DNA from 3 places in the Pseudomonas sp. SZ40 genome. Region 1 is predicted to be linked to each of the others. Evidence: predicted binding sites of a transcription regulator. Region 1 holds the regulator's gene; each other region holds the start of a gene.

Region 1 (10,641 bases):
TTCGCCCCGTGCGCTGGCGGTGTCCGCGGCCATCATGATCGCCATGGGCCTGGTGCCCGGCATGCCGCACATGTCCTTCATCAGCCTGGGCCTGGTGGCTGCCGGTGCCGCCTACTGGATCGCCAACAAGCAGCGCAAGACCAAGGAAGCCGAAGTTCAGGAAGTGCAGCGCCAGCAGGAGTTGCTGCCCGCGCAGCGTGCTCAGGAAGTGAAGGAGCTGGGCTGGGATGACGTGATGCCGGTTGACATGGTCGGCCTGGAAGTCGGTTACCGGCTGATTCCGCTGGTCGACCGCAACCAGGGCGGGCAACTGCTGGCGCGGATCAAGGGCGTACGCAAGAAGCTCTCTCAGGAGATGGGCTTCCTGATGCCGTCCGTGCATATTCGCGACAACCTGGATCTGCAGCCCAACGCTTATCGCCTGACCCTGATGGGGGTGAGCGTCGCCGAGGCCGAGGTGTATCCGGATCGCGAGCTGGCGATCAACCCGGGTCAGGTGTTCGGCACGCTCAATGGCGTCGCCGCCAAAGATCCGGCGTTCGGCCTGGAGGCCGTCTGGATCGATCCCGGTCAGCGCGATCAGGCGCAGTCGCTCGGTTACACCGTGGTGGATGCCAGTACCGTGGTCGCCACGCACCTCAATCAGATTCTGCACAAGCATGCCCACGAGCTGCTGGGCCACGAGGAAGTCCAGCAATTGATGCAATTGCTGGCGAAAAGCTCGCCAAAACTGGCAGAAGAGCTGGTTCCTGGCCTGATCTCGCTGTCGACCCTGCTCAAGGTGCTGCAGGCGCTGCTGCAGGAGCAGGTGCCGGTGCGCGACATCCGTACCATTGCCGAAGCCATCGCCAACGTCGCGCCACGGAGTCAAGATCCCGCCGCCATGGTGGCCGCAGTACGTGTCTCGCTGGCCCGTGCAATCGTGCAAAACATCGTGGGACTAGAGCCGGAGCTGCCTGTGATCACCCTTGAGCCAAGGTTGGAACAGATATTGCTAAATAGTCTTCAGAAGGCCGGTCAAGGCTCCGAGGATGGCATCCTCCTGGAGCCTGGCATGGCCGAGAAGCTGCAACGTTCCCTGGTGGAAGCAGCGCAGCGTCAGGAGATGCTTGGCAAGCCGGTGATTCTGCTGGCGGCCGGGCCGGTTCGGGGAATGCTCTCGCGTTTCGCCCGGTTGGCCGTCCCGAGCATGCATGTTCTGGCGTACCAGGAAATTCCGGACAACAAGCAGGTCACCATCGTTGCGACGGTGGGGCAGAACTAATCGAGGGTACGGGCCATGCAGGTCAAACGCTTTTTTGCCGCCGATATGCGCCAAGCCATGAAGCTGGTTCGTGATGAGCTGGGCGCTGACGCGACCATCATCGGTAACCGCCGAGTAGCGGGTGGCGTGGAATTGACGGCCGCGCTCGATTATCAGGTTGCGCCCCCTCCGGCGCGACAAGCCAATCCGGCGCTGGAGGCCGAGCTGCGCAAGACTCAGTCGCGCATCGCTTCCGCCCAGGCCGAACTGACCACCCGTGCGCAGCTCGATGCCGGCAAGGATCGTCAGATGTTCGCCGAAGCGCCTGCTGCCGCGCCAGTCGACAGCCTGGACGCGGTACTCGAGCGTCAGCAGAAGAAGCCGGTCTCGGCTTCGGTCGATCAGTCTGCCCTTGAGTCCATGCGCTCCGAATTGCATGGCCTGCGTGAGTTGATCGAAATGCAGATGGGCTCCATGGCCTGGGGGCAGCTGCAGGCTCGTCGCCCGCAACAGGCCACCCTGTGGCGTCGCCTGCAACGCATGGGCCTGCCTGGTGAACTGGCGCGTACGCTGCTCGATCGCGTTGCCTCGCTGAGCGATCAGCGTCAGGCCTGGCGCATGGTGCTTGCGCACCTTGCACACTCGATTCAGACGCCCAAGCAGGAGCCGATGGAAGAGGGCGGCGTGATCGCTCTGGTTGGCCCGGCCGGCATGGGCAAGACCACCACCCTGGCCAAGCTCGCAGCGCGCTACGTACTCAAGTACGGCGCCACGAACATCGCTCTGGTGAGCATGGACAGTTACCGCATCGGTGCCCAGGAGCAGCTCAAGACCCTTGGCCGTATCCTTGGCGTATCCGTGACCCACGTCGATCCTGGTCAGTCACTGACTCAGGCGCTGGCACCGCTGGTGCGCAAGCGCGTGGTACTGATCGACACCGCCGGCTTGCCGGCCAACGATCCGGCGCTGCGCATGCAGTTGGAGACGCTGGCGAGCCGCGGTGTCAACGCGCGCAATTACCTGGTGCTGGCGGCTACCAGCCAGGCGCAGGTGCTCAAGGCGGCCTACCACAGCTACAAGCGCTGTGGGCTGGCTGGCTGCATTCTGAGTAAACTGGACGAAGCGACCAGCATGGGCGAGGTATTGGGTCTGGCTATTAGCCACCGTCTACCGGTAGCCTATCTGGCAGATGGTCCGCGGATCCCGGACGACGTTCATGTGCCGCGCAGTCATCAGCTGGTCAGCCGTGCCGTTGGCCTGCAGGCCCCGGATGAGCCGAGCGAAGACACGATGGCCGACATGTTCGCCGGGTTGTACCAAGACCCGGCACGACGTGCAGGATGAACAGGCAGGTGTGGCGAAGTGCTGGTTGTGCTCGCCACGGCAGCGCACAATGGCCCTAAGGCTTAAAGCGAAGTTAGATAAGGTGTGTAGATAACATGGGTATGCATCCCGTACAGGTGATCGCGGTGACCGGCGGCAAAGGCGGCGTTGGCAAGACCAATGTGTCGGTGAATTTGTCGCTGGCGTTGGCGGATCTCGGTCGGCGCGTAATGCTCATGGATGCCGACCTCGGTCTGGCCAACGTCGACGTGCTGCTCGGCCTGACGGCCAAGCGCACCCTGGCCGATGTCATCGACGGCCAGTGCGAACTGCGAGACGTGGTTCTGCAGGGGCCTGGCGGCATTCGTATCGTTCCCGCGGCCTCCGGCACCCAGAGCATGGTGCAGCTCACGCCCATGCAGCACGCCGGCCTGATCCAGGCCTTCAGCGACATCAGCGACAACCTCGACGTCCTGATCGTGGATACCGCCGCCGGTATCGGCGACTCGGTGGTGAGCTTCGTGCGCGCCGCCCAGGAAGTGCTGGTGGTGGTGTGCGATGAACCCACCTCGATCACCGATGCCTACGCGCTGATCAAGCTCCTCAACCGTGACCACGGCATGAACCGTTTCCGGGTGCTCGCCAATATGGCGCACAGCCCGCAGGAAGGCCGTAATCTCTTTGCTAAGCTGACCAAGGTGACCGACCGTTTTCTGGATGTCGCGCTGCAGTACGTGGGCGCGGTGCCGTACGACGAATCGGTACGCAAGGCCGTACAGAAACAACGTGCGGTGTATGAGGCGTTCCCTCGCTCGAAGTGCGCGCTGGCGTTCAAGGCGATTGCCCAGAAGGTGGATGCGTGGCCACTGCCGGCCAATCCGCGAGGCCATCTGGAATTCTTCGTTGAGCGCCTGGTGCAACAACCGACTGCAGACACGGCTGTATGACGACAGCCTCTGGACTCCGTATGTACAGCAAGGCAACAGCACGAGATTCACAGCATCAGTTGATCGAACGTTACGCGCCGTTGGTCAAGCGCATTGCCTATCACCTGTTGGCGCGGTTGCCCGCCAACGTGCAGGTGGATGATCTGATCCAGGCCGGGATGATCGGTCTGCTCGAGGCATCGCGCAAATACGACGCCGGCAAGGGCGCCAGTTTCGAGACGTTCGCCGGCATTCGCATTCGTGGCGCCATGCTCGATGAGGTCCGCAAGGGCGACTGGGCACCGCGTTCGGTACACCGCAACAGCCGTATGGTCAGCGACGCAATCAGAAAAATCGAAGCCAGAACGGGGCGAGACGCTAAAGATCAGGAGGTTGCTGCCGAACTCCAATTGAGTCTCGAAGATTACTACGGCATTCTTGGCGACACTTTGGGCAGCCGCCTGTTCAGTTTCGACGACCTGTTGCAGGAAGGCGAAAGCGGCGGACTGCAGGAAGACACGAATTCTTTGCACCATGGGCCATCGCATGAACTGGAAGACGATCGTTTCCAGGCCGCGCTGGTGGATGCCATCAGCAACCTGCCGGAGCGTGAGCGGTTGGTGTTGTCGCTGTATTACGACGAGGAATTGAACCTCAAGGAAATCGGCGAGGTACTGGGAGTGAGTGAGTCGCGGGTCAGCCAATTGCACAGTCAGTGTGCCGCGCGTTTACGCGCGCGGTTGGTGGAATGGCGCGCATAGGGAAATTTCAGGCGCTGGACATACACAGTGGACGCAGCAAAGCCGGGCGCAATAGGTTTGCGGCGTTCCGCCAGGCCGGTTTCACGATTTATAAGCGCTTTGGAATGCCGAGGCGTTTTAGGACTGTACGGAGGTCGACTTGGACAAGAACATGAAAATCCTCATCGTCGATGATTTCTCGACGATGCGACGGATCATCAAGAACCTCTTGCGTGATCTGGGGTTCACCAACACCGCGGAGGCCGACGACGGCACCACCGCATTGCCGATGCTGCAGAGCGGTAGCTTCGACTTCCTGGTGACCGACTGGAACATGCCGGGCATGAGTGGCATCGATTTGCTGCGCGCAGTGCGTGCCGACGAGCGCCTCAAGCAGATGCCCGTGCTGATGGTTACGGCAGAAGCCAAGCGTGATCAGATCATCGAGGCCGCCCAGGCCGGTGTGAACGGCTATGTGGTCAAGCCATTCACTGCCCAGGTGCTCAAGGAAAAGATCGAGAAAATCTTCGAGCGGGTCAACGGCTGATGTCTGCCGCGAGGTTGTTATGGAACACGATGATTCAAAAGAGGCCGACCTCGAGTCGACCCTGAAAAGCAATGCCCGCCAACTGGTCAACAGCCTCGAACAAGGCAACTTTGGCGAAGCGGTACAGCTGATCAACGAACTGAACAAGGCGCGCGACCGTGGTCTTTACCACGAAGTCGGCAAGCTCACCCGTGAGCTGCACAACGCTATCGTCAATTTTCAGCTCGACCCGCGCATGCCTCACGCCAAGGAGGTCTCGCAGATCTCCGATGCGACCGAGCGGCTCAATTACGTCGTGACCATGACCGAGCGTGCAGCCAACCGCACCATGGATCTGGTCGAGCAAAGCGCGCCGCTGGTCAACGACCTGAGCAGCGAAGCCGATGCCCTGAGCGAGGATTGGGGGCGCTTCATGCGTCGTGAAATGGGCGCTGACGCGTTCCGTGAACTGGCCAAGCGCATCGAGCTGTTTCTGGCGCGCAGCCAGCGTGACAGCAGCAAGCTGTCCGGGCATCTGAACGACATTTTACTGGCGCAGGACTATCAGGACCTGACCGGGCAAGTGATCAAGCGTGTCACGCAACTGGTGACCGAGGTCGAGAGCAATCTGCTGAAACTGGTGCTGATGGCCAGTCAGGTGGACCGCTTCGCGGGTATCGATCACGACCACGAAGAGCTGCGTGCCGAGCAAAACAAACAAAAACCTGCGTCACATGGTGAAGGTCCGCAGATTCATGCCGATAAGCGTGATGACGTTGCTTCTTCCCAGGACGACGTCGACGATTTGCTGTCCAGCCTGGGATTTTAGGAGCACGTCATATGAGCTTCGGCGCCGATGAAGAAATCCTCCAGGATTTCCTGGTAGAGGCCGGCGAGATTCTCGAGCAGTTGTCCGAGCAATTGGTAGAGCTGGAAAGCCGCCCGGACGATATGAACCTGCTCAACGCGATTTTTCGGGGATTTCACACGGTAAAAGGCGGTGCCGGTTTCCTTCAGCTCAATGAGCTGGTGGAGTGCTGTCATATCGCCGAGAACGTGTTCGACATCCTGCGCAAGGGTGAGCGTCGCGTCGACTCCGAGTTGATGGACGTGGTGCTCGAGGCGCTGGATGCCGTCAATGGCATGTTCGCCGAAGTGCGCGAGCGCGCCGAGCCGACGCCTGCATCTCCCGAGCTGCTGGCCGCCCTGGCGCGTCTGGCCGAGCCGGCCAGTGCCCAGCCGGCGCCAGTTGCCGCAGTCGCTGCGCCAGTGGCTGCTGCTGTCGCCGAGCCGGTGACAGCCGAAGCCTCGTCGGATATCACCGACAGCGAGTTCGAGCAGTTGCTCGACGCCCTGGGTGACGAGCCGCAGCCGCAAGCCAGCGCCTCTGATGATGAAATCAGCGATGACGAATTCGAGTCGCTGCTCGACCAGTTGCATGGCAAAGGCCAGTTCGCAGCGCCAGCAGCGGCTGCTGTCCAGGCGCCAGCGCCTGTGCCTGTGCCTGCTCCGGCCAGCGCTGCGAGCAGCGCCAGCGGCGATGACATCACCGATGACGAATTCGAAGCCTTGCTCGACCAATTGCATGGCAAGGGCCAGTTCGTGGCTCCTGCGGTGGAAGCGCCGGCACCGGCTGCTCCTGCCGTATCCGCCAGCTCCGCGGCGCAGAGCGACGAAATCACCGATGATGAGTTCGAAGCGCTGCTCGATCAGTTGCATGGCAAAGGCAAGTTCGTCGAGCCGACACCGGTCGCTCCCGCTGCTGCCGCTCCTGCCCCCGCAGCCGCTGCGGCCCCAGCGCCGAAGCCGACAGCCAAACCCGCTGCGCCGGTAGCTGCCAAGGCTACGCCGGCACCAGCACCAGCACCTGCGGCCAAGGCAGAGCCGGCCAAGGCAGCGGCTGCGCCGGCCGTTGCTGCACCAGCCAGTGAAGCGGAAACCACCGTGCGGGTCGACACCGCGCGTCTGGACGAAATCATGAACATGGTCGGCGAGCTGGTGCTGGTGCGTAACCGCCTGGTGCGCCTGGGGCTCAACAGCGGCGACGAGGCCATGTCCAAGGCCGTGTCCAACCTCGACGTGGTCACCGCGGATCTGCAGACGTCGGTCATGAAGACCCGCATGCAGCCGATCAAGAAGGTCTTCGGGCGCTTCCCGCGCCTGGTTCGCGACCTGGCTCGCCAGTTGAAGAAAGAGATCAATCTGGAGCTGGTCGGTGAAGAGACCGATCTCGACAAGAACCTCGTCGAAGCCCTGGCCGACCCGCTGGTCCACTTGGTGCGCAACGCGGTCGACCACGGCGTGGAAAGCCCGGAAGAACGCGAGGCCGCTGGCAAGTCGCGTACCGGGCGCGTGGTGCTGTCCGCCGAGCAGGAAGGTGACCACATCCTGCTGATGATCACCGATGACGGCAAGGGTATGGATGCCGACGTGCTGCGCAGCAAGGCCGTGGAAAAGGGCTTGCTGGACAAGGACGCCGCCGATCGCCTGACCGATCTGGAATGCTACAACCTGATCTTCGCCCCCGGTTTCTCGACCAAGACCGAGATTTCCGACGTGTCCGGCCGTGGCGTCGGCATGGACGTGGTGAAGACCAAGATTTCCCAGCTCAACGGCACGGTCAACGTGTTCTCGCAGAAAGGTCAGGGTTCGAAGATCGTCATCAAGGTGCCACTGACCCTGGCGATCATGCCGACGCTGATGGTGATGCTCGGCAACCAGGCGTTCGCCTTCCCGCTGGTCAACGTCAACGAGATCTTCCATCTCGACCTGTCGCGCACCAACGTGGTCGACGGCCAGGAAGTGGTGATCGTTCGCGACAAGGCATTGCCGCTGTTCTATCTCAAGCGCTGGCTGGTCAGCAAGGCTGCCCACGAAGAGCAAGGAGAAGGCCATGTGGTGATTCTCACCGTCGGCAATCAGCGTATCGGCTTCGTCGTCGATCAACTGGTCGGCCAGGAAGAGGTGGTGATCAAGCCGTTGGGCAAGATGCTGCAAGGCACGCCTGGCATGTCGGGTGCGACCATCACCGGCGACGGGCGCATCGCCCTGATTCTCGACGTGCCAAGCATGCTCAAACGCTACGCACGGCGTATCTGATCGTCCGCGGCGCGGCCTCTGCCGTGCCGCTTAGGAGTGTTTATGGTTGTCAAGGTACTGGTGGTCGACGACTCCGGCTTCTTCCGCCGCAGGGTTTCGGAGATCCTCTCGTCCGATCCCAACATCACCGTGGTCGGCACGGCCACCAACGGACGTGAGGCCATCGATCAGGCGCTGGCACTCAAGCCGGACGTGATCACCATGGACTACGAGATGCCGTTGATGGACGGCATCACGGCAGTGCGCAGCATCATGCAACGCTGCCCGACACCGGTGTTGATGTTCTCCTCGCTCACCCACGAAGGCGCCCGGGTCACCCTGGATGCGCTGGATGCCGGGGCGGTGGATTTCCTGCCGAAGAATTTCGAGGACATCTCGCGCAACCCGGAGAAGGTCAAGCAACTGCTGTGCGAGAAGGTGCACAGCATTTCGCGCAGCAACCGCCGGGGGATCGGCACGGCGTCCCTGACGCCGCCTGCCGGCGGTAGCCTGAGCCGACCTGCCAGTACGTCGAGCGCACCTGCACCCGCGGCGCGGCCACAGCCAAGCGTGAGTCACCCGCCTGCCGAACGTCATTCGTCCAGCGCCAGTGCTGCGCCCAAGCGCAAGGCCTACAAGCTGGTGGCGATCGGCACCTCGACCGGCGGCCCGGTCGCTCTGCAGCGGGTGCTAACGCAGTTGCCGGCGAATTTCCCGACGCCGATCGTGTTGATCCAGCACATGCCTGCGGCCTTCACCAAGGCCTTCGCCGAACGTCTGGACAAACTCTGCAAGATCAACGTCAAGGAAGCCGAGGATGGCGACATCTTGCGCCCCGGGCTGGCCATTCTGGCGCCGGGCGGCAAGCAGATGATGATCGACGGGCGCGGCACCATCCGCATCCTGCCCGGCGACGAGCGTCTGAACTACAAACCCTGCGTGGATATCACCTTCGGTTCTGCCTCCAAGTCGTACAACGACAAGGTGTTGGCCGTGGTGCTGACCGGCATGGGGGCCGATGGTCGCGAAGGCGCTCGCCTGCTCAAGCAGGGGGGCAGCCAGGTATGGGCGCAGGACGAAGCCAGTTGCGTGATCTATGGCATGCCCATGGCGATCGTGAAGGCCAACCTGGCGGATGCGGTGTACCCGTTGGATGACATCGGCCGGCATCTGGTCGAGGCCTGCCTCTGATGGATGTACTGAGCCTGATCGGTGTCATCCTGGCATTCGTCGCCATACTTGGCGGCAATTACCTGGAAGGCGGTCATGTCTCGGCACTGCTCAACGGCCCGGCGGCGCTGATCGTGATCGGCGGTACGCTGGGGGCGGCGTTGCTGCAAACGCCGGTCATCGTATTCAAGCGCGCCATGAGCATCCTGCGCTGGATCTTCTTCCCGCCGCAGATCGATCTGCCTGGCGGTATCGACCGGGTGGTGAACTGGAGCATGACCGCGCGCAAGGAGGGCCTGCTCGGCCTCGAGGCGGTCGCCGACGGCGAAGCCGATCCCTACGCACGCAAGGGCCTGCAACTGCTGGTCGATGGCGCCGAGCCGGAAGCCATCCGCAGTATTCTCGAGGTCGATCTCTACACCCAGGAAAGTCGCGACATACAGGCTGCCAAGTTCTTCGAGTGCATGGGCGGCTACGCGCCGACCATCGGCATCATCGGCGCGGTCATGGGGCTGATCCACGTGATGGGCAATCTGGCCGATCCGAGCCTGCTCGGTGGCGGGATCGCCGTCGCTTTCGTCGCTACCATCTACGGCGTGGCCATCGCCAACCTGCTGCTGTTGCCCATCGGTGCCAAGCTCAAGTCCGTGGCCATGCGCCAGTCGGCGTATCGGGAAATGCTCCTCGAAGGCATTCTGTCCATCGGCGAGGGTGAGAACCCACGCTCCATCGAGTTGAAGCTGCAAGGCTTCATGAACTGATCATGGCTCGCCGACGCCGCCACGAAGAGCATGAGAATCACGAGCGCTGGCTGGTGTCCTACGCGGACTTCATCACGCTGCTGTTCGCCTTCTTCGTGGTGATGTACTCGATTTCCTCGATCAACGAAGGCAAGTACAAGATCCTTTCGGAAACCCTGACGGGCGTGTTCAATCAGCCTGATCGCTCGATCAAACCCATTCCGGTGGGTGATGAGCGACCGCGCACCACCGAGCCGGATCGCTCCATGGTGGATGAGGAGACGGCGCAGCAGATCGCCGCCTCGACCCTGGAGAGCATTGCCGACAGCGTGCGTGAGGCCTTCGGCGGGCTGCTGCAGAGCGATCAGCTGAAAGTGCGCGGCAACGAGCTGTGGATCGAAATCGAATTGAGCTCCGGGCTGTTGTTTCCCAGCGGCGATGCACTGCCCAACGATGCAGCCTTCGAGATCATCGAGAAGATTGCCAAGATTCTGGCGCCCTACGGCAACCCTGTGCACGTGGAAGGCTTCACCGACAATCAGCCGATCAGAACCGCGCAGTTCCCAACCAACTGGGAGCTGTCTACCGCACGCGCTGCCAGCATAGTACGGATGCTGGCCATGGATGGCGTCGATCCGTCACGCATGGCGGCGGTGGGCTATGGCGAGTTTCAGCCGGTAGCCGACAACGCCACGGCAGAGGGCAGGGCGCGCAATCGTCGAGTGGTGTTGGTGGTCTCGCGTAATCTCGATGTGCGGCGTAGTGTAAGCGGCGTGGGTAGCGCCAATGCCCAGCCGGATGCGGCGATGCAGCGTGCTGGCACGCAACCTGCTTCAGCGCCTGCAGCACAGGCTCCAGCCAATGGCGCCGTCAATTCCCCGTCGCCTGCGCAATG
Region 2 (10,641 bases), on a different contig from region 1:
GCGCATCACCTGCTTACGCGCCACCGACGAATCGTCGACGATCAGCACGTGCTGGCTGACAGCCTTGGTCTGGGTCTCGACATCCACCACGCCGACGGAAATCACCTCGGAAGTCGGCGCCACCTCGGCGAGGATCTTCTCCACGTCGATGATTTCGACCAGTTTGTCATCCAACCGCGTGACCGCCGTCAGATAATGGTCGCGCCCGGTGCCCTTGGGTGGCGGATGGATCTCTTCCCAGTTCATGTTGACGATGCGCTCCACCGAGCGCACCAGGAAGCCCTGCACCTTGGTGTTGTACTCGGTGATGATGACGAAGCTGCCCTGCAGATCACCCAGCGGTCGCTTGCCCGTCGCCATGGACAGGTCAAGGATCGGGATGGTACCGCCGCGGATATTCGCCACACCCCGAACCACCGGGCTCGATTTGGGCATGATGGTGAGTTTCGGGCATTGCAACACCTCCTTCACCTTGAAGACGTTGATCCCGTACAGCTGTGGGCCGTCGAGACGAAACAGCAACAGTTCCAGGCGATTCTGCCCAACCAGCTGAGTACGCTGGTTGACCGAATCCATCACACCGGCCATGTACGGGCTCCCATGATTCCAATTACGCATCTGATTTGGTCAGCGTAGCAGGCGGCACGCGCCTTGCTTCCAACCAGACATGAATGCACAAACGACAATTATTCGACGCGCGATGGCCAAGAGCCTTCGTTGCCTGGCAGTTTTACCTGCTTTGATGGCGCTCGGCTATAGCACGCTGACAACTGCCTCAGTCACCCTGCCCGATCAGCTTATCGGCGAGACCCAGCGCTTTCTTGAGCAGGCAGTGGAGGACTATTTGCAGCGCAGCAATATCCAGGCGCGCCACGAGGTGCAGATCAACCGTCTGGACCCACGCCTGCGCCTGCCATTATGCGATCAGCCACTGACCACCACCCTGGAAACACCCGCTGAACCCGTAGGCCGGGTGACCATGCGCGTGCGTTGTGACGGCGCGGCCCCCTGGACGGTATTCGTACCCGGCCAGGTGCGTCTTTATCGCGAAGTGGTCACCCTGGTACGCCCGGTCAAACGCGAAGGCGTGCTTGGCGAAGCCGACATAATGCTGGCGGAACGTGATGTCGGCCTGCTCAATCAGGGCTACCTGACCGAGATGGAGCAGGCGATCGGCAGAAAGGCCACGCGCGCCATGCAACCGGACCAGGTCCTGGCGCCCGTGCATATCCGCCAGGCCGAGGTCATCCGCCGCGGTGACCAGGTCGTAATCAGCGCGCGCAGCGGCGGCATCAATGTGCGCATGCCCGGCGAAGCGCTCTCGGATGGCGCCATAGGCAAGCAGATAAGCGTACGCAACCAGCGCTCGCAGCGCGTGGTTCGCGCTCGGGTGACAGGCCCCGGGCAAGTCGAAGTGTCGATGTAGGTATCATGGGTATTCATTTATCTGGCAGATTGGCGAACGGATTGGCTGACTGGCGCAGATGGGTGTTTTAGACTGTGCGAGCGACGCGATTTTTTTGCCTAAAGTTTTCTCGGGCATAGCCGACAAACTAGGCAAGCGTCCAAACTCCGTCAGAGGTTCTGCATCATGGTCATCGATTTCAACCGACTCAACAGCAGCACGCCAGCCAGCACCACACGTGCCGGCAGCGCCCAGGGCGGCAAGAACGAAGCCATCGACAACAAGGCCGGTGGCAGCGAAGCCGCAGCCCAGAAAACAGCTGTCAGCAGCAAGAGCGGCGAATCCGTTCAGCTGAGCAGCGAAGCGCAACAGTTGCAGAAAACCGTCGACAAGCTGCGCGATCAGCCAGTTGTGGATACCGACCGGGTAGCCAAGCTGAAGCAGGCCGTCGCCGATGGCAGCTATCAGGTCGACAGCCAGCGCGTCGCCAGCAAGCTGCTCAACTTCGAGTCCCAGCGCTAGTCCCAGGGCTCGCGCTGGGGTGTTGGACGCCCAGAAACCGCTTTGACGTTTTGCCGGCACCCAAGCTGGCAGAGCTCGGATAGGTTCTACCCCAGAGAGCCCGCTCATGACCGCTACGACCCTGCTCGACCTGTTCAACGAAGATATCGGCCACGCAGAGCGATTGCTTGAGCTGATAGAGAGCGAATTCCAGGCTCTCAGCGACAACGATCTGCCCAGTCTGCAGCAGATACTGGCAGACAAGCAGCCACTGCTGGCCAGTCTCGATCAACATGGCAAGGCCCGCACTCAGATTCTTCTTGGTCTTCATCTGAGCGCTGACCGCGCAGGCCTGCAGGCACTCGCGCAACGCTCCGCTCAAGGTGCCGTGCTGATGGCCGCCAGCGACCGCCTGAGTGACCTGCTCGAGAACTGCCAGGGTGCCAACCTGCGCAACGGTCGGGTCATCCGCTCGAGCCAGAAATCGGCAGAAAAAATGCTCGGCATCCTGCGTGGAAACGAGACCCCATCGCTCTATGACAGCAGCGGGAGTACCGCTAAGATCGGCGGCAAGCGCCCGCTGAGCCAGGCCTGACATAACGACAAGATGCGCAATGATATCAAAATGGCATTATCATTGACGCAGCAGTACCTTGCCCCGGAGATCACTGGACCGTGTCCAACCCCTTCGTTCAGGATGGTGGCCCGCAACCCCCGAAAGTGCTCAAGGCACCCGTGGAAATCGTTGCCAACCTACGCCTTCTGCAACAACACCATGATCCCCTGGTGATCGTGTTCCATGAACGCAACCAGCGCTTCCAGAGCTATGTGATCGAGGTGGACCGCGATCAGAACCTGCTGGTTCTCGACGAAATGATGCCCAGCGATGGTGAGCGCTACATGCAGAATGGCGAAGCCTTTCGCGTCGAATCGCTGCATGACGGCGTGCGCATTGCCTGGGATTGCCCAACCGGCATGCAGGCGAGTGAATATCAGGGCGAGCGCTGCTATGTCGGCGGTATTCCCGGTGAGGTGCTCTACCACCAGCGCCGCAATGCGTTCCGGGCCGCTCTCAAGCAATCCGATCAGGTCAAGGTGGAAATCATCGGTGCCAAACTGCGCACGCCGCTCGAAGGCCTGATGCTGGACATCTCCGCCTCGGGGTGCAAGGTTCGCCTACCCGGCAACGCCAGCGAAAAACTGCAGCCAGGACAAGTGTACGAAGGTTTCTACGCCCTACTGCCAGTCGGCCGCCTGGAGGCCGCCGTGGAGTTGCGCCATGCCCGCTATGACGACAAGCTCGACCTGACCTTCGCTGGCCTGCATTTCGCCAACCTCAGTGGGCTGCAGCAGCGACTGGTAGAGCGTTTCGTTTACCAGTTGCAACGCGAAGCCCGACGCTTTGAAAGCGATACCTTTCTATAAGCTCAGGCCTGCGGCGATGGCGCAGGCCTGTCTTGCAGATCGTCGCCACCCTGTACATCGGGATCGGTAACGACAGGCTCCTGCATCTGCTCCTGCACCACCTGCTCATCGACGCGCGGATCCAGCGCAGCCACCAGCGGCGAAGCGGTCATGTTGACTGGCATGGCCACGTGCTGCAGTGGCGCATCATCGACCTGGTGAAGGTGGGTAACGATGTTCGAGCGCACCCGCCAGACCAGAAACAGCCCGCAGACACAGAAGAACGCGTAGAGCATGTTGGCGCCGAAAAAGCGCATCAGCACACCGACCAGTAGTGGGCCGATACAGGCACCGACGCCAAAGGTCACCAGCAGCATGGCGGTCAGCGACACACGTCGATCGGTTTCCACGTGGTCATTGGCGAATGCAACGGCCAGCGGATAGAGACTGAACTGCAGCATGCTGACGATGAAACCCACCGAAATCAGCAACAACAGGGGAGCTTCGGACAATATGGCCAGGGGGGCGGCGACCACCACCATGATCCCTGACATGCCGCGTATCAGCTTGACCCTGTCGAAACGATCGGACAGCCAGCCAAGCGGCGCCTGAACGATCAGGCCCGCCAGAATGCAGCAACCCATGAAGATACCGACCTGCTCGGTCGCCAGCCCCATATCGGCCGCGTAGAGCGGCGCCAGGCCATAGAAGGAGCCGATCATAAGGCCCGCCACACCGATGGTGGTCAGCGACAGCGGCACCCGTTTGAAGAAGAAACGCATCTCCAAAGGTGCCGGATGCAATGCCGCAGGGTGCAGGCGTCGGGTCAGCGCCACGGGAACCAGACACAGGGCGAACGCCAGCGCCACCAGCATCAGCAGCTCCAGCCCCAGGGTCGGATGCACCACCAGGACCAGTTGGCCAAGCACCAGTCCAAGATAGGACGCTGCCATGTAACCGGCGAACACCAGCCCACGCTGCTTGGTGTCGGCCTGCTCGTTGAGCCAGCTTTCGATGACCATGTACTGACACATCATCCCCAGCCCGACGAGCACACGCAGCACCAGCCAGGCCGGCAGCCAGTCGAGCAGGCCATGCCCCAGCACCGCGGCAGTGACCACACCAGCACAAGCGACGTAGGCGCGAATATGCCCGACCCGGGCGATCAGCCGGTGGCCGATCTTGCCACCGAGTACCAGCCCGAAATAGTTGGCCGCCATCAGTGCACCGGCCCACACGCCCTCCCCGGACTCGGCCAGCCGAAGCGCCAGATAGGTACTCAGCAGGCCCGAGCCGAGCAGCATCAGGACAGTGGCGATGTACAGCGAACTGAAAGACTTCCAGATCAAACGCATTGGACTGCAACGACTCCTTGTAACCAGCTCCCGCAGGAGACTCAACCTCGATCAACGACACCCGATGGACAAGCAGCCATCCAGGCCGGAGCCGACGGTCGCAGTGCCATATGGATAATGCGTGACCCGCAACAGTTCATTATTCCGCCGCCTGAATCGCAGCCCCTGCAGGTACCGCCCGACCAGCATTGCCACTCAAACGGCAGCATTGCCTTCAAGCACCGCCAGCCGGGCTTCGAGCTCGGCAATACGCGCCTCGAGTGCCTCCAGGCGATCCGCGGAAGATCCCGTGACCGATCGCTCCCCCTGCGCCGCACGCTCGTGCAACTGCGCCTGCAGCTCAGCCGGATCCCCCAGCAGATGGGCATAGCGATCCTCGCGCTGCCCCGGCTGCCGCCCCACCAGGCTGACCAGGTCTCGCCCGATCAGACGCTCCAAGTGGTGCTGCACCTGATCGGCATCGTCGAAATCATGCAGGCGGTTGCTGCGAGTGAGCAGCTCGCTGACCGTCTGCGGCCCACGCAACAGCAGCAAGCCTATCAGGGTCACTTGTGGCGCCACCAACTCCAGCGCCTTGTCGACCCGCTGCTCCCAGCGATCGGCGCGACTGCCCATGACCAACCGCGCAAAACCGCGCTCTTCCAGGCTTCGTGAGGCCTGACCGACAGCGCCAGGGGTGAGGTTCATCAACGGGTCGCGGCTGGTCTTCTGGTTGCAGGCCAGCACCAGCGCATTCAGGGTCAGGGGGTAGGCTTCAGGGGTCGTGGCCTGCTTCTCGATCAGACAACCCAATACCCGGGCCTCGGCGCTGGTCAGCGGCTCTGGGCGGGGCACATCGTTAGGCTCATCGGACATGTCGCATACCTGGCTGAGGGAAAGACCCCTAGCGTAGCCTGCAAGGCGGCAAGATGACACGTTTGCGAAAGAATTTAGCAGCTTGCAAATCGCTGATTTTCCTGAGCAAAAATGGCCCAGGAAAAATCAGGAACAGAAATGAGAAGTATTTCTATTGACTAATGATCGAGAATCATTATTATCTACTTCGTCAGCTGCGAAGCTGGCTTGATAATCTGAATGCATCCAGTCGGAAGCTCCAGTTTATCTCCTCATCAGGCTAATCACGGTTATTGACCCGGCTTTTTGCCGGGTCTTTTTTTTGATTTTTATCAGGCTAACGCAAACTGGTATGGCTGAACCGCGATGGCACATCTCCATCCTCGGCGCCGGATCATGGCGTCCCCTGCTGGAATCGAACCAGCATCTAGCCCTTAGGAGGGGCTTATTCTATCCGTTGAACTAAGGAGACCCGTTAGACCCACCGCCCATTACAGCAGCCGGCCGGCATGTTAACCATCACGACGAGATTTGTCATGCCGTTGACATGCCATCGCTCATCAGGCCGCCGGTTCGAACAGCCTCACCACCGCAATCTCACCCGCCTTCATGCGTATCTGCAACTGCCGCTCCTGCTCACGCACGCTTAGCACCGCCTTCTCCTTGACATGCCCGTAGCCGCGAATCTGCTCTGGAAGCTCGGCGATCATCAGCGCCGTCGGGTAATTGGTGGAGCTCAGCGCCTCCAGCAGCTTGCCCACGCTGCGCTCGTAATCGTCGATCAGGCTGCGCTCCAGCTGGCGCTCCTCGCTGCGTGCGAAAGGGTCCAGCCAGGTACCGCGCACAAAGCGCAGTGTCGACAGCACCTTGAATGCCCTCAGCATCCATGGCCCGAAGCTGCGCTTGCGAGGCTCGCCCGTCACCTTGTCGGTCTGGCTCAGCCAGGAAGGCGCCAGATGAAACTGCAGGCGGAAATCACCCTCGAACTGCGCCCGCAATGCCTCGCTGAAAGCGCTGTCGCTATACAGGCGTGCGACTTCATATTCGTCCTTGTAGGCCAGAAGCTTGAAGTAGTAACGCGCCACGGCCCGACTCAGGCGCCGCTGAGGATCGCTGTCACGCTCGCCAACGCGCATCACCAACTGCCGGTAGCGCTCGGCGTAGGCCGCATTCTGATAAGCGGTCAGACGCGTGACCCGATCCTCGATGATGGCCTCCAGCGTTTCGCAACGCGGGGCCTCTGCAATCGCTGGCCGCACCAGGCGCTCGACGGCTGCGGCGTCATGCGCCGCGCGCCGTCCCCAGAGAAATGCCTGCTGATTGAATGCGACCGCCACGTTGTTGAGTTCGATGGCCTTGTCGATGGCCTCGGCGCTGATTGGCACCAGGCCCTTCTGGTAGGCATAACCGAGCATGAACAGGTTGGTGGCGATGCTATCGCCCAACAGCCGAGTCGCCAGATGAGTGGCATCGACGAACCAGGTCTTGCTCGCGCCAACGGCATCGCTCAGCGCCTGGCGCATGGCCTGCCCCGGAACCTGAGCATCGGGGTTGCGGGTGAATTCGGCCGTGGCCGCCTCGTGGCTGTTGATGACCGCGTGGGACACCTGCTCGTTGAGCTTGGCGAGGGCATCCTCACCCGCCGCCACGACCAGGTCGCAGCCGATCAGCAGATCCGCCTCACCGGCGGCGATACGCACCGCATAGATATCATCCTGATGGGCGGCGATGCGCACATGGGTATTCACCGGGCCGAACTTCTGCGCCAGGCCCGCCTGATCGAGCACGGTACAGCCCTTGCCTTCCAGGTGCGCCGCCATGCCCAGCAATGCCCCCACGGTGGTCACTCCGCTGCCGCCGACACCGGGCAGCAGAATGCTCCAGGGCCGCTGCAACGACGGCAGGCGCGGTTCCGGTAGCGCCACGAACAACGCCCCCGCGCCGACCGCCTGCGGCTGGCGCAACTGCCCGCCGTGCACGGTCACGAAACTGGGGCAGAAGCCGTCCAGGCAACTGAAATCCTTGTTGCAGGCGTTCTGGTCGATCTCCCGCTTGCGCCCCAGTTCCGTCTCCAGCGGCAGCACCGACAGGCAATTGGATTTCACGCTGCAGTCGCCACAGCCCTCGCATACGGCGGAGTTGATGAAAGCCCGCCGTGCCGGATCGACCAGTTTGCCGCGCTTGCGCCGGCGGCGCTTCTCGGTCGCACAGGTCTGATCGTAGATGATCACCGAAACCCCCTTGCACTCGCGCATTTCACGCTGCACGGCATCCAGCTCGCGACGGTGATGAAAGGTGGTGATCGACGCGAAGGTCGAGCGACTCGGGTACTTGTCCGGCTCGTCGCTGACCACCGCGATGCGCTTCACACCCTCGGCGAATACCTGCTGGCTCAGTTGATCGACGCGCAACTCGCCGTCCACCGGCTGACCACCCGTCATGGCCACCGCATCGTTGTAGAGAATCTTGTAGGTGATGTTGACGCCTGCCGCGACGGCAGCGCGCACGGCCAGATGCCCTGAGTGGAAATAGGTGCCGTCACCCAGGTTCTGGAACACGTGTGGCGTATCGGTGAACGGCGCCTGACCGATCCAGGTCACCCCTTCTCCGCCCATCTGCGTGAAGGTCTCGGTGCTGCGATTCATCCACTGGGTCATGTAATGGCAGCCGATGCCGCCCATGGCTCGGCTGCCTTCCGGCACCTTGGTAGAGCTGTTGTGCGGGCAACCCGAGCAGAAATGGGGGGTACGTACGGTGCTGTAGCTGCGCGCCGCCAGGGCCTTTTCCTTGGCATCGAGAAAGCCGAGTCGCGCTTCGATGACATCACTGGTGTAGATGGGAGACAGCCGCCGGGCGATGACCCGAGCGATCATCGCCGGCGTCAGCTCACCCAGGTTGGGCAACAGCGACTGGCCCTGCTCGTCGAACTCGCCCACCACCCTCGGCCGTTTGCCGACAGGCCAGTTGTAGAGCTGACCGGTCAATTGATCCTCGATGATGCTGCGTTTTTCCTCGACCACCAGAATCTCATCAAGCCCATCGGCGAAGTCGTGCACGGACACCGGCTCCAGCGGCCAGCTCATGCCGACCTTGAGCACCCGCAAGCCGATCCGCGAACAGAGCGCGTCATCCAGCCCCAGATCCTCCAGCGCCTGGCGTACGTCCAGATAGGATTTGCCCGTGGTGATGATCCCCAGCCGCGGGTTGGGTGAGTCGAGCATGACCCTGTTCAGGCCGTTGGCGCGGGCGAAAGCGCGGGCCGCGTAGATCTTGTAGACGTTGAGACGTTTTTCCTGGGCCAGTGGCGGGTCCGGCCAGCGAATGTGCACGCCCTCTTCCGGCAGCTCGAAATCATCGGGCAGGCTGACCTTGACCCGCTGCGGGTCGACATCCACCACGGCAGACGAGTCGACGTTCTCGGCGATGGTTTTCAGTGCGACCCAACAGCCGCTGTAGCGCGAAAGCTCCCAGCCGATGATGCCGTAATCGAGGATTTCCTGAACGTTGGCGGGGTTGAGCACCGGAATCGAAGCGGCAATGAAGGCATGCTCGCTCTGGTGTGCGATGGTCGACGACTTGCAGCCGTGGTCGTCACCCGCCAACAGCAACACACCGCCATGGGGCGAGACACCCGCCGAGTTGCCGTGCTTGAACACATCGCCACTGCGGTCGACACCCGGGCCCTTGCCATACCACATGGCGAATACCCCATCATAGCGGGCGCCAGGAAACAGGTTGGTCTGCTGGCTACCCCAGACCGCGGTAGCACCGAGCTCTTCGTTGACGCCGGGCTGAAAGTGGATGGCGTTCTGCTGCAGAAACTCGCGAGCCTCCCAGAGGCTCTTGTCCAACCCACCCAGCGGCGATCCGCGATAACCGGAAATGAAGCAGGCCGTATTCAGGCCCGCAGCGCAATCACGCTGCTTCTGCAACATGGGCAGGCGAGTCAGTGCCTGGGTGCCAGTGAGGTACAGATGACCCGTGGCGAGACGGTACTTGTCGTCCAGGCGGATTTCGGCCAAAGACATAGGGCGGCGCTCCTGTTGTTTTTATGGCGACCTTTTCAAGTGGCAACGGTAGGTACCACCTGTCCACATCCATCAGGATCACTGTATGGATGGCTACCTTAAGCATAGACCGGAGCGCAGCGATTTTTTCTTTCTCATTTGCGCCGCCAATGCCAATACTGAGCATGAACGTTCCAATAAAAACGACTAACCGGAAACGAACATGCACGAGCCATTGAGCGCCATCGACCGCCGCATCCTGCGCCTGATGCAACGCAATGCCGACCTGAGCGCCGCCGAGATAGCCAAGAAAGTGGAGCTGTCCCAGTCCCCCTGCTGGCGACGCATCAACCGCCTGCAGGAGGAAGGCTTCATCGAACGCAAGGTCGCACTGCTCAGCCATAAACGGCTAGGTTTCAACATCACCGTTTTCGTCAGCATCAAATTGTCGGCACACGGACGCAGCAATCTCGACGAATTCGAGCAGGCGATAACCGGCTATCCGCAGGTTCTGGAGTGCTACACCATGGCGGGCAGCTCTGACTATCTGCTCAAAGTGGTGGCACGGGATATCGCCAGCTATGAGCGCTTTTTGCGCGACCAACTCCTGCAGCGACCACACGTTCAGGAGGCGCATTCAGGCATTGCGATGAGCGAAGTGAAGCGCACGACGGAGCTGCCCCTGGACTGACGCCTGGCGACGTTCATGCATTTTGCAATGCGGCAGTCGAGCGACCTTGCAACATGCACGGCAACAAGCCGTAAATAGTTATTTAAGTGATTGATTTATAAGTATTTTTTTATTTAAAAAGATTGGCACGGGAACTGCTCTTTTACTCGCATAGAATCCGAATGCGAGAACCCCACCATGAACAGCTTCATCGCCCTGGCCACCGCCATCGCTCTGACCCTGCTAGCAGGCGCCGCATTCGCCAACTTTCAAAATAATCAGCAGCAGGCCACGGCTATGCAGCTGGTCCAGCAAATGCGCGCCACACCCGTACAGTTTCAGCACGCGACCAAGGTGGAGCCTGGCCAGTTCGAGGCCAAGCCCCTGACCAACAGCGAGTGGCAACCCCGCCCGCAACAGCGTTTCACCTTCTGAGTGCCGGGCCATGTGGAGCGTATTTTTCCC
Region 3 (10,641 bases), on a different contig from region 1:
GCAGCCTGCCAGGGCGTGCAACCCTGAGCGATCAGGGCGCCGATCAGCCCGGCCAGCACATCCCCCAGGCCTGCACCGGCCATCACCGGGTCGCCTCGGTCGCAGACCAGCAAGCAGCCCATCGGGTCGGCGATCAGCGTACCGGCACCCTTGAGCACGCAAATCACCTGATAACGCTGGGCCAGCGCCCTGGCAGCAGCCGGACGATCTGCCTGCAACGCCCGAGTCGAGATGCCCAGCAGACGCGCAGCCTCTCCCGGATGCGGGGTCACCACGCTGCCCGGAGGAATACTCACCACCCCCTCGGCCAGCAGATTGAGCGCATCGGCGTCCCAGACCTGCGCGGCCGGCGCCGTCACTGCGACCGACAGCAGGCTGCGTCCCCAGGCGCTCTGGCCAAGCCCGGGCCCGACCACCCACACCGTGATGTTGCCACCAAGCCCATGCAACTGATTGGCCGAGGCGACCGCCAGGCTCATGACTTCCGGCAGACGACTCTGCGCTGCCGCGAGATGCTCGCCGCGGGTCGCCAGGGAGACCCTACCGGCACCGCTGCGCAGGGCACTGTGCGCCGACAGCAGCGCAGCACCACCCGTGCCGTGATCGCCGCCGACCACCAGTACATGCCCAAGCTGGCCCTTGTGAGCGGTTGGTGCCCGCGCGGGCAGGTGCGGCAGAACATCGCCGGCCAGACGCTGCGCCACCCACGACTGGTTCGCGACATTCGACTGCAGGTCGTCGAACAGCAGGCGGCCGACATGGTCGAGCGCCTGGCCTACAAACAGGCCCACCTTCAAGCCGATCAGGGTCACGGTGAGCTGGGCGGCCACCGCCACGCCCAGCACCTGGCCGGTATCGGCGCAGATACCCGAAGGGATATCCACCGCCAACACGGGGCGAGCGCTATGATTCATCCATTCGATGGCCGCCGCGTAAGGCTCGCGCACGGCGCCTGCCAGACCGGTGCCAAGCAATGCGTCGACGAGCACGCCCCGTGCTTCGTGGCCTGCCTCCCAGGCAAGCACTTCGACACCGGCGGCCAGGGCCTCATCGCGGGCCAGCGCCGCGTCGCCCTGCAGACGCTGCGGCTCGGCCACCGCCAGCACACGAACCTGCCACCCGGCACGCACTGCCAGCACGGCCAGCAGATACCCATCACCGGCATTATTACCGTGACCGGCCAGCACGGTGACCGCACCGGCATCCGGCCAGCTGCGGCGCAGGGCCCGCCAAATGGCGTGCGCAGCACGCTGCATGAGCGCGAAACCGGGCGTGCCGGCAGCGATCAGCTCGGCGTCCAGCGCGCGCACCTGAGCGGCGCTGTAGAGCGCAACGGGAAGATCGTCTGATGAATGCCGCATGCCTGTGCTCCGATGTCTGGCAGAATTATACGTCGACTATCCAGATTCCCGCCCAGCATGACTGACGCCACCCCCGACCTCACCAGCCTCGCCCAGTCCATCAAGGACTGGGGGCGCGAACTGGGCTTCCAGCAGGTTGGCATCAGCGGCCTGGAGCTGGGCGAACACGAGGCGCACCTGCAGCGCTGGCTGGATGCCGGCTACCAGGGCGAGATGGACTATATGGCCGCACATGGCCGCAAACGTTCACATCCGGACGAACTGGTACCCGGCACCCTGCGGGTGGTCTCGCTGCGCATGGACTACCTGCCCGGCGACACACAGATGGCGCAACGCCTGCAGGAACCTGAAAAGGCCTACGTCTCGCGCTACGCCCTGGGCCGTGATTACCACAAACTGATCCGCAAACGCCTGCAACAATTGGCCGAGCGCATTCAGCAGGCCATCGGGCCATTCGGCTACCGCGCCTTCGTCGACAGCGCACCGGTGCTGGAAAAGGCTATTGCCGAACAGTCGGGCCTGGGCTGGATCGGCAAGAACACGCTGGTACTCAACCGCAAGGCCGGCAGCTACTTCTTTCTCGGTGAGCTGTTCGTCGACATCCCGCTGCCCGAAGACCCGCCCCACGGCAGCGAACACTGCGGTCGCTGCAGCGCCTGCCTGGACGTCTGCCCGACGGCGGCCTTCGTCGGCCCTTACGTGCTCGATGCACGGCGCTGCATCTCCTACCTGACCATCGAACTGAAAGGTCCGATACCCGAGGATCTGCGAGCTCCCATTGGCAACCGCGTGTTCGGCTGCGACGACTGCCAGATGGTCTGCCCCTGGAACCGCTTCGCCAAAGCCACCGAGCAGGGCGACTTCCAGCCACGGCACAGCCTGGACAACGCCGAGCTGGCCGAGCTGTTTCGCTGGAGCGAGGAGGAGTTTCTCAGCCGCACCGAGGGCTCACCGCTGCGCCGCGCCGGCTACGAGCGCTGGCTGCGCAACCTGGCCGTCGGTTTGGGCAACGCACCGTCGACCATCCCGGTGCTGGAAGCGCTGCAAGCGCGCCGCGAGTATCCGTCTGAGCTGGTGCGCGAGCACGTGCAGTGGGCGCTGGATCAACACGCCAGACGCGCCTAGGGTTACGCCTTCGGCCAACCCAGGCTACTGGCTTCTAGGCTTGCGGCTTGACGCTGCCGCCCTCAGACCTTGAGCAGGTGCTGGCGGTAGTACTTGAGCTCGGCGATCGACTCGCGGATGTCGTCCAGCGCCTGATGGCTGCCTTTTTTCAGAAAGCCATCCTTAACCCCAGGCGCCCAGCGCTCGGCGAGAATCTTCAGGGTCGAGACATCCAGGTAGCGGTAGTGGAAGTAGGCTTCCAGTGTCGGCATGTAGCGGTAGAGGAAGCGGCGGTCCTGCCCGATGCTGTTGCCGCAGATCGGCGACTTGCCCTTCGGCACCCACTTTTCCAGGAAGGCGATGGTCTGCGCTTCGGCTTCGGCCTGGCTGACACGGCTCTCGCGAACCCGCTGGGTGAGGCCGCTTTCACCGTGGGTGCGCGTGTTCCACTCGTCCATGGCGGCCAGGCGTTCATCGCTCTGGTGCACGGCGATCACCGGGCCTTCGGCCAGCACATTGAGCTCGGTGTCGGTGACGATGGTGGCCATCTCGATGATGACGTCCGTCTCGGGATCGAGACCGGTCATTTCCAGGTCGATCCAGATCAGGTTCTGTGGATTCTGCATGCTGCGCTCCTCTGTAGTGCCGCCATTCTAGCTAATCGCCGCGCCCTGCGCGCCGTCGATCTCCCAGAGCAGCAGGCGCGAATCGCGCCAGTCCTTCAACTGCACCACACGCTGCGGCGCCACACCGGGAATGTCGAAGGTGTTGCTGATCAGCCAGGCACCTGCTGGCAGCTCGAGCCGGGCCTTGTCCCAGAGCGCCGGCATGGGCGCCGGGGACAGGAAGCAGTAGGCCACGTCGATCGCGGCAAGGTCGCTGCGCCAGAGGTTCTGGTAACGAATCTGGCAATTGCGTTGACCGATGCTGCGCAGCCAGGCGATGGCATAGGACAGCGGCGCAGTCTCGACGCCGGTGAAGCGGGCCTGGGGAAAGCGCCGCGCCAGCCATAACAGCGTGCCCGCCGGGCCGCAGCCGAGATCGACGAAAGCGAAGCGCTCACCCCGCTCCTCCAGCAACCGCGCCAGCTCGCGACGGCTACCAGCGCCGGTGAGGTACAGCGGCACCCGCTCGGAGAAACTGTTCCAGTTGAACAGCAACAGCAGCAGGAACCCGAGCAGAAACAGCCAGGACGGCAACGGTGCTCCACTGGCCAGCAGCAGAGCGGGCGCGAACAGCAGGTTCAGCCACCACCACCAGCGCGACAGGCCGAACCAGCGCGCCAGGCTGGCCGACAGCAGGCCATGCAGCAGACCGGCCGCCAGCGGACTTGGCCGCCAGCTGGACAACTGCGCGACAGCGACGATGGCCAGCCCCATGCACAGGGTGACGACGAGCTGGATCAGCAATGCCAGCAACGCTGGGTAGCGCTCACCCAACCGATGCAGCGCGCGATAAAAGACGGCCATGCCACAAGGCTCAATGAAAGATGGATGGCCAGTCTAGCGCTGGCATGCGCAAATTGCCGCCCTCGGGGCATGCTAGACTCGCCTCCATTTTCAGCGCATCACACACTCGGAAGCCCCATGGCCAAACGCCAACTCAACCGCCGGCAAAACTGGCGCATCGAAAAAATCCAGGGCGAACGTGCCGCACGTGCGGCCAAACGCGAATCCCGCGTGGTGGAAACCCTGGAAGGCGGCGATCTGGGCCCGGAACAGACCGGCCTGGTGATCGCTCACTTCGGTGTGCAAGTGGAAGTCGAGGCCACGGACGGCGAGCTGTCAGGCCAGATTTTCCGCTGCCACCTGCGCGCCAACCTGCCGACTCTGGTTACCGGCGACCGGGTGGTGTGGCGCCCCGGCAACCAGGGTATTGGCGTGATCGTCGCCCAACTGCCACGCGACACCGAGCTGTGTCGCCCGGACACCCGTGGCCAGCTCAAGCCGGTAGCGGCCAACGTCGATCTGATCGTCATCGTCTTCGCGCCACTGCCCGAGCCCCATGCCAACCTGATCGACCGCTACCTGGTTGCAGCCGAGCATGCCGGCATCCGCCCACTGCTGCTGCTCAACAAGGCCGATCTGATCGATGCACAGAATGAAACGGCGCTGAACGCATTGCTCGGCGTGTACCGCCAGTTGGGTTACCCGCTGCTGGAAGTGTCCGCCCTGGAAGGTGATGGCATGGAGCAGCTCAAGCAGCAGCTCGATGGCAATATCAGCGTATTCGTCGGCCAGTCCGGTGTGGGCAAGTCGTCGCTGGTCAACAGCCTGCTACCGGGCGTCGACACCCGAGTCGGCCCCTTGTCCGAACTGACCGGCAAGGGCACACACACCACCACCACGGCACGGCTGTTCCATTTCCCCGGTGGCGGCCAGCTGATCGACTCACCGGGTATCCGGGAATTCGGTCTGGTGCACGTTAGCCGGGACGACGTGGAGGCTGGCTTCATCGAGTTCGCCGAGCTGCTCGGCCATTGCCGCTTCCGCGACTGCAAGCACGACCGCGAGCCAGGCTGTGCACTGCTCAAGGCATTGGAGGATGGGCGCATTCAGCCGCAGCGGATGAACAGCTACCGGCACATTCTCGCCAGCCTGCCGGAGGCCGAGTACTGAATGAGGGCAGCAGCGCCCAGGCACCACTGCCCGGGCGTACCCACTCAGCGGGCTTTGGCCATGCAGCCCGATCACTCCTCGGGCTGATCCACCTGCAGCGTGCCGTCTTCGAAGATGTTCAACCGTTCACGCACTTGCTCGTTGGATAACGGCGCACCAGCCGGTGCACCAGTACCACCAGCACCACCAGCGGGCGCATCCGGTGCTGGATCGGGCGCCAGCTCGCCGCCACCCTGCTCACCTTCGATGTTGCGCTGAGCCTTCTTGGTCAGCACCACGATATCGATACGGCGATTGACCGGATTGAACGGATCGTTGCGGTCGAACAACGCCGAAGATGCATACCCGACCACCCGCGCCACCTGAGCATCGTCGTAACCTGCTGCGATCAACACCCGACGCGCGGCGTTGGCGCGGTTGGCCGACAGCTCCCAGTTGCCGAAACCACCAGCGCCGGCGAACGGCTTGGCATCGGTATGACCGCTGACGCTGATCTTGTTCGGTACCGCCTTGATGGTGTCGGTCAGGGCGAACAGGATGTCCTCGAAATAGGGCTGCAACTGGGCGCTGCCCAGGGCGAACATGGGCCGGTTCTCGGCATCGACGATCTGAATGCGCAGACCGTCCTGGGTAATCTCGAAAAGAATCTGATCCTTGAAACGCTGCAACTGCGGGTCCTGCTCGACCTTGTTCTGCAGTTCCTGCAGCAGCAACTCCAGACGCTCGCGCTCCACCTCTTCGGCCTTGGCCTCGGCCTGCTCGGCGTCCAGTTCGGCAGGATCCTTGGGATCAGTGTCCGCTTCGTCCCCCGGCGCCTCCTGGGGCTGTTCGTTGAGGGTGCGATCCGGCGATGGGGTCGGCGAGCCGCCCAGGTCGATGACGTAGGGGCTGGCACTTTCAGAAAAACCGATAGGGTCCTTGAAATAGCCGGAAATCAGCTTCTTCTGCTCGGGCGTGGCCGAGGACATCAGCCACATCACCATGAAGAAGGCCATCATCGCCGTGGCGAAGTCGGCGAAGGCGATCTTCCAGGCACCACCATGGTGGCCCCCGGCGACCTTCTTGACCCGCTTGACGATAATCGGCTGGTTGTTTTCCATGGTGCTTAGTTCCCGCGCATTGCCTGTTCAAGCTCGCTGAAGCTTGGGCGGTGCGCCGGGTAGAGGGTCTTGCGCGAGAACTCCACCGCCAGCGACGGCGGCATTCCGGAGGCGGAGGCGACCAGGCCTGCCTTGATGGCCTCGTAGACGTTCAGTTCTTCCTTGGCATCGTGTTCGAGGGCGGCGGCCAATGGACCGAAAAAACCATAGGAGGCGAGAATGCCGAGAAAGGTACCGACCAGTGCCGTGCCGACTTTCTCGCCAATCTGCGCGTTGTCCGCCTCGGCCAGGATCGACATGGTGATCACGATACCCAGTACAGCCGCCACGATACCCATGGCCGGCATGCCGTCGGCGATCTTCGCCACGGCATGGGCGGGATGCTCGAGTTCCTCCTTCAGGCCAACCAGTTCCATGTCGAACAGGCCTTCCAGTTCGTGCGGCGCCATGTTGCCCGAGGACATGATGCGCAGGTAATCGCAGATGAAGGCGACCATGCGCTCATCACCCAACACCGCCGGATACTTGCTGAAGATCGGGCTGGCCGCGGGATCCTCGAGATCGGCCTCGATGGCCATCATCCCTTCGCGGCGCGCCTTGTTGAGGATCTCGTAGAGCAGGCGCAGCACTTCCAGGTAGTAATCATGGGTAAAGCGCGACTTGAACATCTTCAACGACTTCTTGAGGACGGTCATGAACATGCTGCCCGGGTTGGCCTGCAGAAACGCGCCCAGCGCGGCACCGCCGATGATCAACACCTCGAAGGGATGCACCAGCGCCATGAGTTTGCCGCCAGACGCGACAAAACCGCCAAAGACGCAAGCGAAGACAACGATGATGCCGATGATTTTGGCCATAAGGAAAACTTACTGAAGTGAAAAGAAAGGGAATGCACGAAACACCCCTTCTACTTATCGGAAGAGATGCGCGAGACTATAGTCAGTTAAGTCTAAAAAAAGCCATTTTGGCATATCCCCATGGTCGCAAGCACGCCGTTACCGCGCACCCTCGATGCCTGGCTCAAGCAGCTGGACGGTCAGGTGTTGCCCATCCCGACCCACTATCACCAGCAGGTTCGCCGCGCCCTGGGCGATAGCCGCCGCTCGCTGCGCGAGATCGCCGACCTGATGCAGGATAGCCCGGCACTGGTGCTCTGCGTGCTGCGCGAAGCCAATCGCAAGAGCAGCAGCCTTGGCGAAGCGGCAGAAAGCCTGGAAACCGCCCTCAATCGCCTGGGCCTGAAACGCGCCGAAGAGCTTTTGATGCGCATACCGGCCAAGGCTGTCGCCGACATTCCCCAGCCGCTGCGGCAGATCCAGTTGATCAGCCAGCATGCTGCGCAACAGGCCAACGGCCTGTTCGCCGCACGCCTCGCCAGGCTGTGGCAGGAAATCCACTGGGGCAGCCTGCTGTTCCTCTCCCCGGTCTGGGCACTGCTGGCGGCTCACCCTCATCTGTTCGAGGCCTGGGAGCAGCGCGTACTGATCAACGGCGAACGGCCGGCGCGGGTCGAACGCGAGTTGCTGGGCATTTCCCTGTTCGAATTGTGCCTGGCGCTGGCCGAACACTGGCGCCTGCCGGCGTGGATCATTCAGGGCTATCAACTGCTGCTCAACGACCGGCGCCTGCTGGCCAAGGCGCTGCGCCTGGCGCGCAAGCACGACGACCCGCTGCGTCAGCAGCAGGAACTGGACGCCGACCCGACGCTGCAGCGTTGGCTGACCCAGCCGGCCAACAGCATCCTGCTGGCCAACGTGCTGGCCGTTTCCGCGCACAACGCCTGGACCGGCAGTCACACCCGGCGCTGGCAGCGGCTCAACAGCCTGTACCTGCAGATGCCACTGCCGGAGCTGCACCAGCACATCCATCAGAATGCTGCGCAAAGCGCACGGCAGCTGGACACCACCGACCTCTGGCACCCGGCCGAGGCACTGCTCTGGCCCTGGAACGTACGGCACTTCCAGCCGCCCAAGCCGGCGCCAACGTCGCCACTCGCCGACTGGCGACAACTGTGCGCTCAACTGCTCGCCCAGCCGACGGCGTTCAGCAACGTGCAGCAACTCACCACCTGCGCCCGCCAGGCCTTGCAGGCGACCGGCCTGTCGCGCCTGCTCATGCTGCTCGCCGACCGCACCCACAGCCGCCTGCAGGTGCAACAGCATGCTGGCGTCGACGCCACCGCCAGCGGCCTGGCTGTCGACCCGGCGCAAAGCCAGGTGCTGCGTCGCCTGCTGCAGACGCCTGCGCAATTGCGTCTCACGCCCGCCAATATCGCCCAGTTTTCCGCGCTGCTGCCGGGCAATCTGAAGGCCCTGCTGCCCAGTGAGCACCTGCTGATCCGCTCCCTGGCCAGCAACGACCGGGTGGTGATGATCCTGTTCGCCGATCTGCACGGCAAACCGATCAGCGATACCGCTTTGCAGGCGTTCGCCAAGACCGCGCAATGCATAGAGCGCGCCCTGGACACGTTCAGCAAACGTAAGCGCTGAACCGCGGCTCTTTTCCCAGGCCCTGGCTGCGCTACAATCCCGTTCTCATTTCTGCCAACGAGGCCCGTATGACTGCCTTCGACGAACTGCCGCTGGTCATCGAGCCCGCGCACCTCGCTACGCGCCTGGAAGAACCGAGCCTGATTCTGGTCGACCTGAGCAGCCGTGCTCGTTATGAGGCCGGGCACATTCCCGGCGCCCGTTTCGTCGACAGCAAACGCACTCAGTTGGGCAGACCGCCGGCACCTGGCCTGTTACCTCAACAGGCTGCACTGGAGCAATTGTTCAGCGAGCTTGGCCATCACCCGCACGCCACCTACGTGGTTTACGACGATGAGGGCGGCGGCTGGGCTGGGCGCTTCATCTGGTTGCTGGATGTAATCGGCCACCCGCGCTATCACTTTCTCAACGGTGGCCTGACCGCCTGGGAGGCTGAGCAGCGTCCGCTGGATCAGGCTGTGCCCGAACCGAAAAGCACACCGGTGCGGCTGTCGCTGAGCGACGAGCCGACGGCCAGCCTCGATTACCTGAAGTCGCGCCTGGGCGCCGACGATCTGGCCATCTGGGATGCCCGTTCGCTGGAGGAGTACCGCGGCGAAAAGGTACAGGCCGCCAGGGGGGGGCATATCCCCGGCGCCATCCACTTCGAGTGGACGGCCGGCATGGATCCCGCCCGCGGCCTGCGTATCCGCGAGGATATCGGCCAGCAGTTGAACCAGTTGGGCCTGAGCGCCGACAAGGAAATCATCACCCACTGCCAGAGCCATCGCCGCTCCGGCTTCACCTATCTGGTGGCCAAGGCCCTGGGCTACCCACGGGTCAAGGCCTACGCCGGCTCGTGGAGCGAATGGGGCAATCTTTCCGATACACCTGTCGAACAGTGAGTGCGACTTGATTGTCCACTTGTAATTCGCCCGGCAAGAAATGCCGGGCTGCCAAGGAATAAAGATGAAAGAACGCCTGTTTATCCTCAGCCAGTACCTGACTCCGCATCACCTGCTGTCGCGCCTGATCGGCTGCGCAGCCGAATGCCGGGCACCCTGGTTCAAGAATCGCCTGATCACCTGGTTCGCCAAGCAGTATCAGGTCGACATGAGCGAGGCGCAGGTCGAGGATCCGACTGCATTCGAACACTTCAACGCATTCTTCACCCGCGCCCTGAAAGAAGGCGCCCGCCCGCTGGACAATCTGCCTGGCGCGGTACTCTGCCCCGCGGACGGTGCCGTCAGCCAGCTTGGCCGCATCGAGCACGGCCGGGTATTCCAGGCCAAGGGCCACAGCTACAGCGTGACCGAACTGCTGGGCGGTGACAGCGAACGCGCGGCGCCCTTCATGGGCGGCGATTTCGCCACCGTGTATCTGTCTCCCAAGGACTACCACCGCGTGCATATGCCGCTGGCCGGCACCCTGAAGGAAATGATCTACGTGCCGGGTCGCCTGTTCTCGGTGAACCAGACCACCGCCGAAAACGTTCCCGAGCTGTTCGCCCGCAACGAGCGCGTGGTGTGCCTGTTCGACACCGAACGCGGCCCCATGGCCGTGGTACTGGTTGGCGCGATGATCGTCGCCTCCATCGAAACCGTCTGGGCCGGCCTGATCACGCCGCCCAAGCGGGAACTGAAGACCGTACGCTACGACGAAGCCGCCCGGGCACCGGTCAGCCTCGAGAAGGGTGCGGAGCTGGGCCGCTTCAAGCTCGGCTCTACCGCCATCGTGCTGTTTGGCCCGGAACAGGTGAAATGGGCCGAGGAGCTGGCTGCCAATAGCCCCGTGCGCATGGGCCAATTGCTCGGCCAGTGAACCGGCAGCACGGCCTGCAGCCTTCGCCATGATTGGTGCAAAGGCTGCGACGATGGCCAGATGCTGCTAGAGTCGCCTCACGATTACCGAACGATTCGCTCGCATGTTGGCGCTGGAGTAAGAAAGTTTGATGGATAAACAGAGCCCCCACCTTTTGCTCCGCGTCCCG

What was found. Region 1 encodes FliA, which starts transcription of late flagellar genes. Its sites were predicted from a motif close to CTAAAGTTTNNNNNNNNNNNGCCGNTAA; they were not measured.
Region 2: the regulator FliA is predicted to act here: its motif matches at 1,525-1,552, upstream of flgM (flagellar biosynthesis anti-sigma factor FlgM).
Region 3: the regulator FliA is predicted to act here: its motif matches at 7,095-7,122, upstream of motA (flagellar motor stator protein MotA).

The regions. Positions count from the first base shown of each region.
Region 1 covers NZ_JBQWIF010000048.1:3,592-14,232, reverse strand. The annotation lists gene flhA (flagellar biosynthesis protein FlhA) at 1-1,264, shown strand, start outside; gene flhF (flagellar biosynthesis GTPase FlhF) at 1,280-2,587, shown strand; gene fleN (flagellar synthesis regulator FleN) at 2,683-3,513, shown strand; gene fliA (RNA polymerase sigma factor FliA) at 3,510-4,253, shown strand; gene ACT9T4_RS24145 (chemotaxis response regulator CheY) at 4,405-4,779, shown strand; gene ACT9T4_RS24140 (protein phosphatase CheZ) at 4,799-5,587, shown strand; gene ACT9T4_RS24135 (chemotaxis protein CheA) at 5,599-7,857, shown strand; gene ACT9T4_RS24130 (protein-glutamate methylesterase/protein-glutamine glutaminase) at 7,900-9,027, shown strand; gene ACT9T4_RS24125 (flagellar motor protein) at 9,027-9,767, shown strand; gene motD (flagellar motor protein MotD) at 9,770-10,641, shown strand, end outside.
Region 2 covers NZ_JBQWIF010000024.1:76,222-86,862, forward strand. The annotation lists gene ACT9T4_RS18280 (chemotaxis protein CheV) at 1-588, opposite strand, end outside; gene flgA (flagellar basal body P-ring formation chaperone FlgA) at 668-1,426, shown strand; gene flgM (flagellar biosynthesis anti-sigma factor FlgM) at 1,592-1,927, shown strand; gene ACT9T4_RS18295 (flagella synthesis protein FlgN) at 2,034-2,501, shown strand; gene ACT9T4_RS18300 (flagellar brake protein) at 2,582-3,331, shown strand; gene ACT9T4_RS18305 (MFS transporter) at 3,334-4,665, opposite strand; gene ACT9T4_RS18310 (YceH family protein) at 4,861-5,520, opposite strand; tRNA gene ACT9T4_RS18315 (tRNA-Arg) at 5,897-5,971, opposite strand; gene ACT9T4_RS18320 (indolepyruvate ferredoxin oxidoreductase family protein) at 6,060-9,527, opposite strand; gene ACT9T4_RS18325 (Lrp/AsnC family transcriptional regulator) at 9,730-10,197, shown strand; gene ACT9T4_RS18330 (hypothetical protein) at 10,375-10,611, shown strand.
Region 3 covers NZ_JBQWIF010000008.1:149,629-160,269, reverse strand. The annotation lists gene ACT9T4_RS09405 (NAD(P)H-hydrate dehydratase) at 1-1,361, opposite strand, end outside; gene queG (tRNA epoxyqueuosine(34) reductase QueG) at 1,419-2,486, shown strand; gene orn (oligoribonuclease) at 2,549-3,091, opposite strand; gene ACT9T4_RS09390 (class I SAM-dependent methyltransferase) at 3,119-3,934, opposite strand; gene rsgA (small ribosomal subunit biogenesis GTPase RsgA) at 4,052-5,083, shown strand; gene motB (flagellar motor protein MotB) at 5,155-6,183, opposite strand; gene motA (flagellar motor stator protein MotA) at 6,189-7,040, opposite strand; gene ACT9T4_RS09370 (HDOD domain-containing protein) at 7,161-8,672, shown strand; gene ACT9T4_RS09365 (rhodanese-like domain-containing protein) at 8,741-9,556, shown strand; gene asd (archaetidylserine decarboxylase) at 9,615-10,472, shown strand; gene ACT9T4_RS09355 (cyclic-di-GMP receptor FimW-related protein) at 10,603-10,641, shown strand, end outside.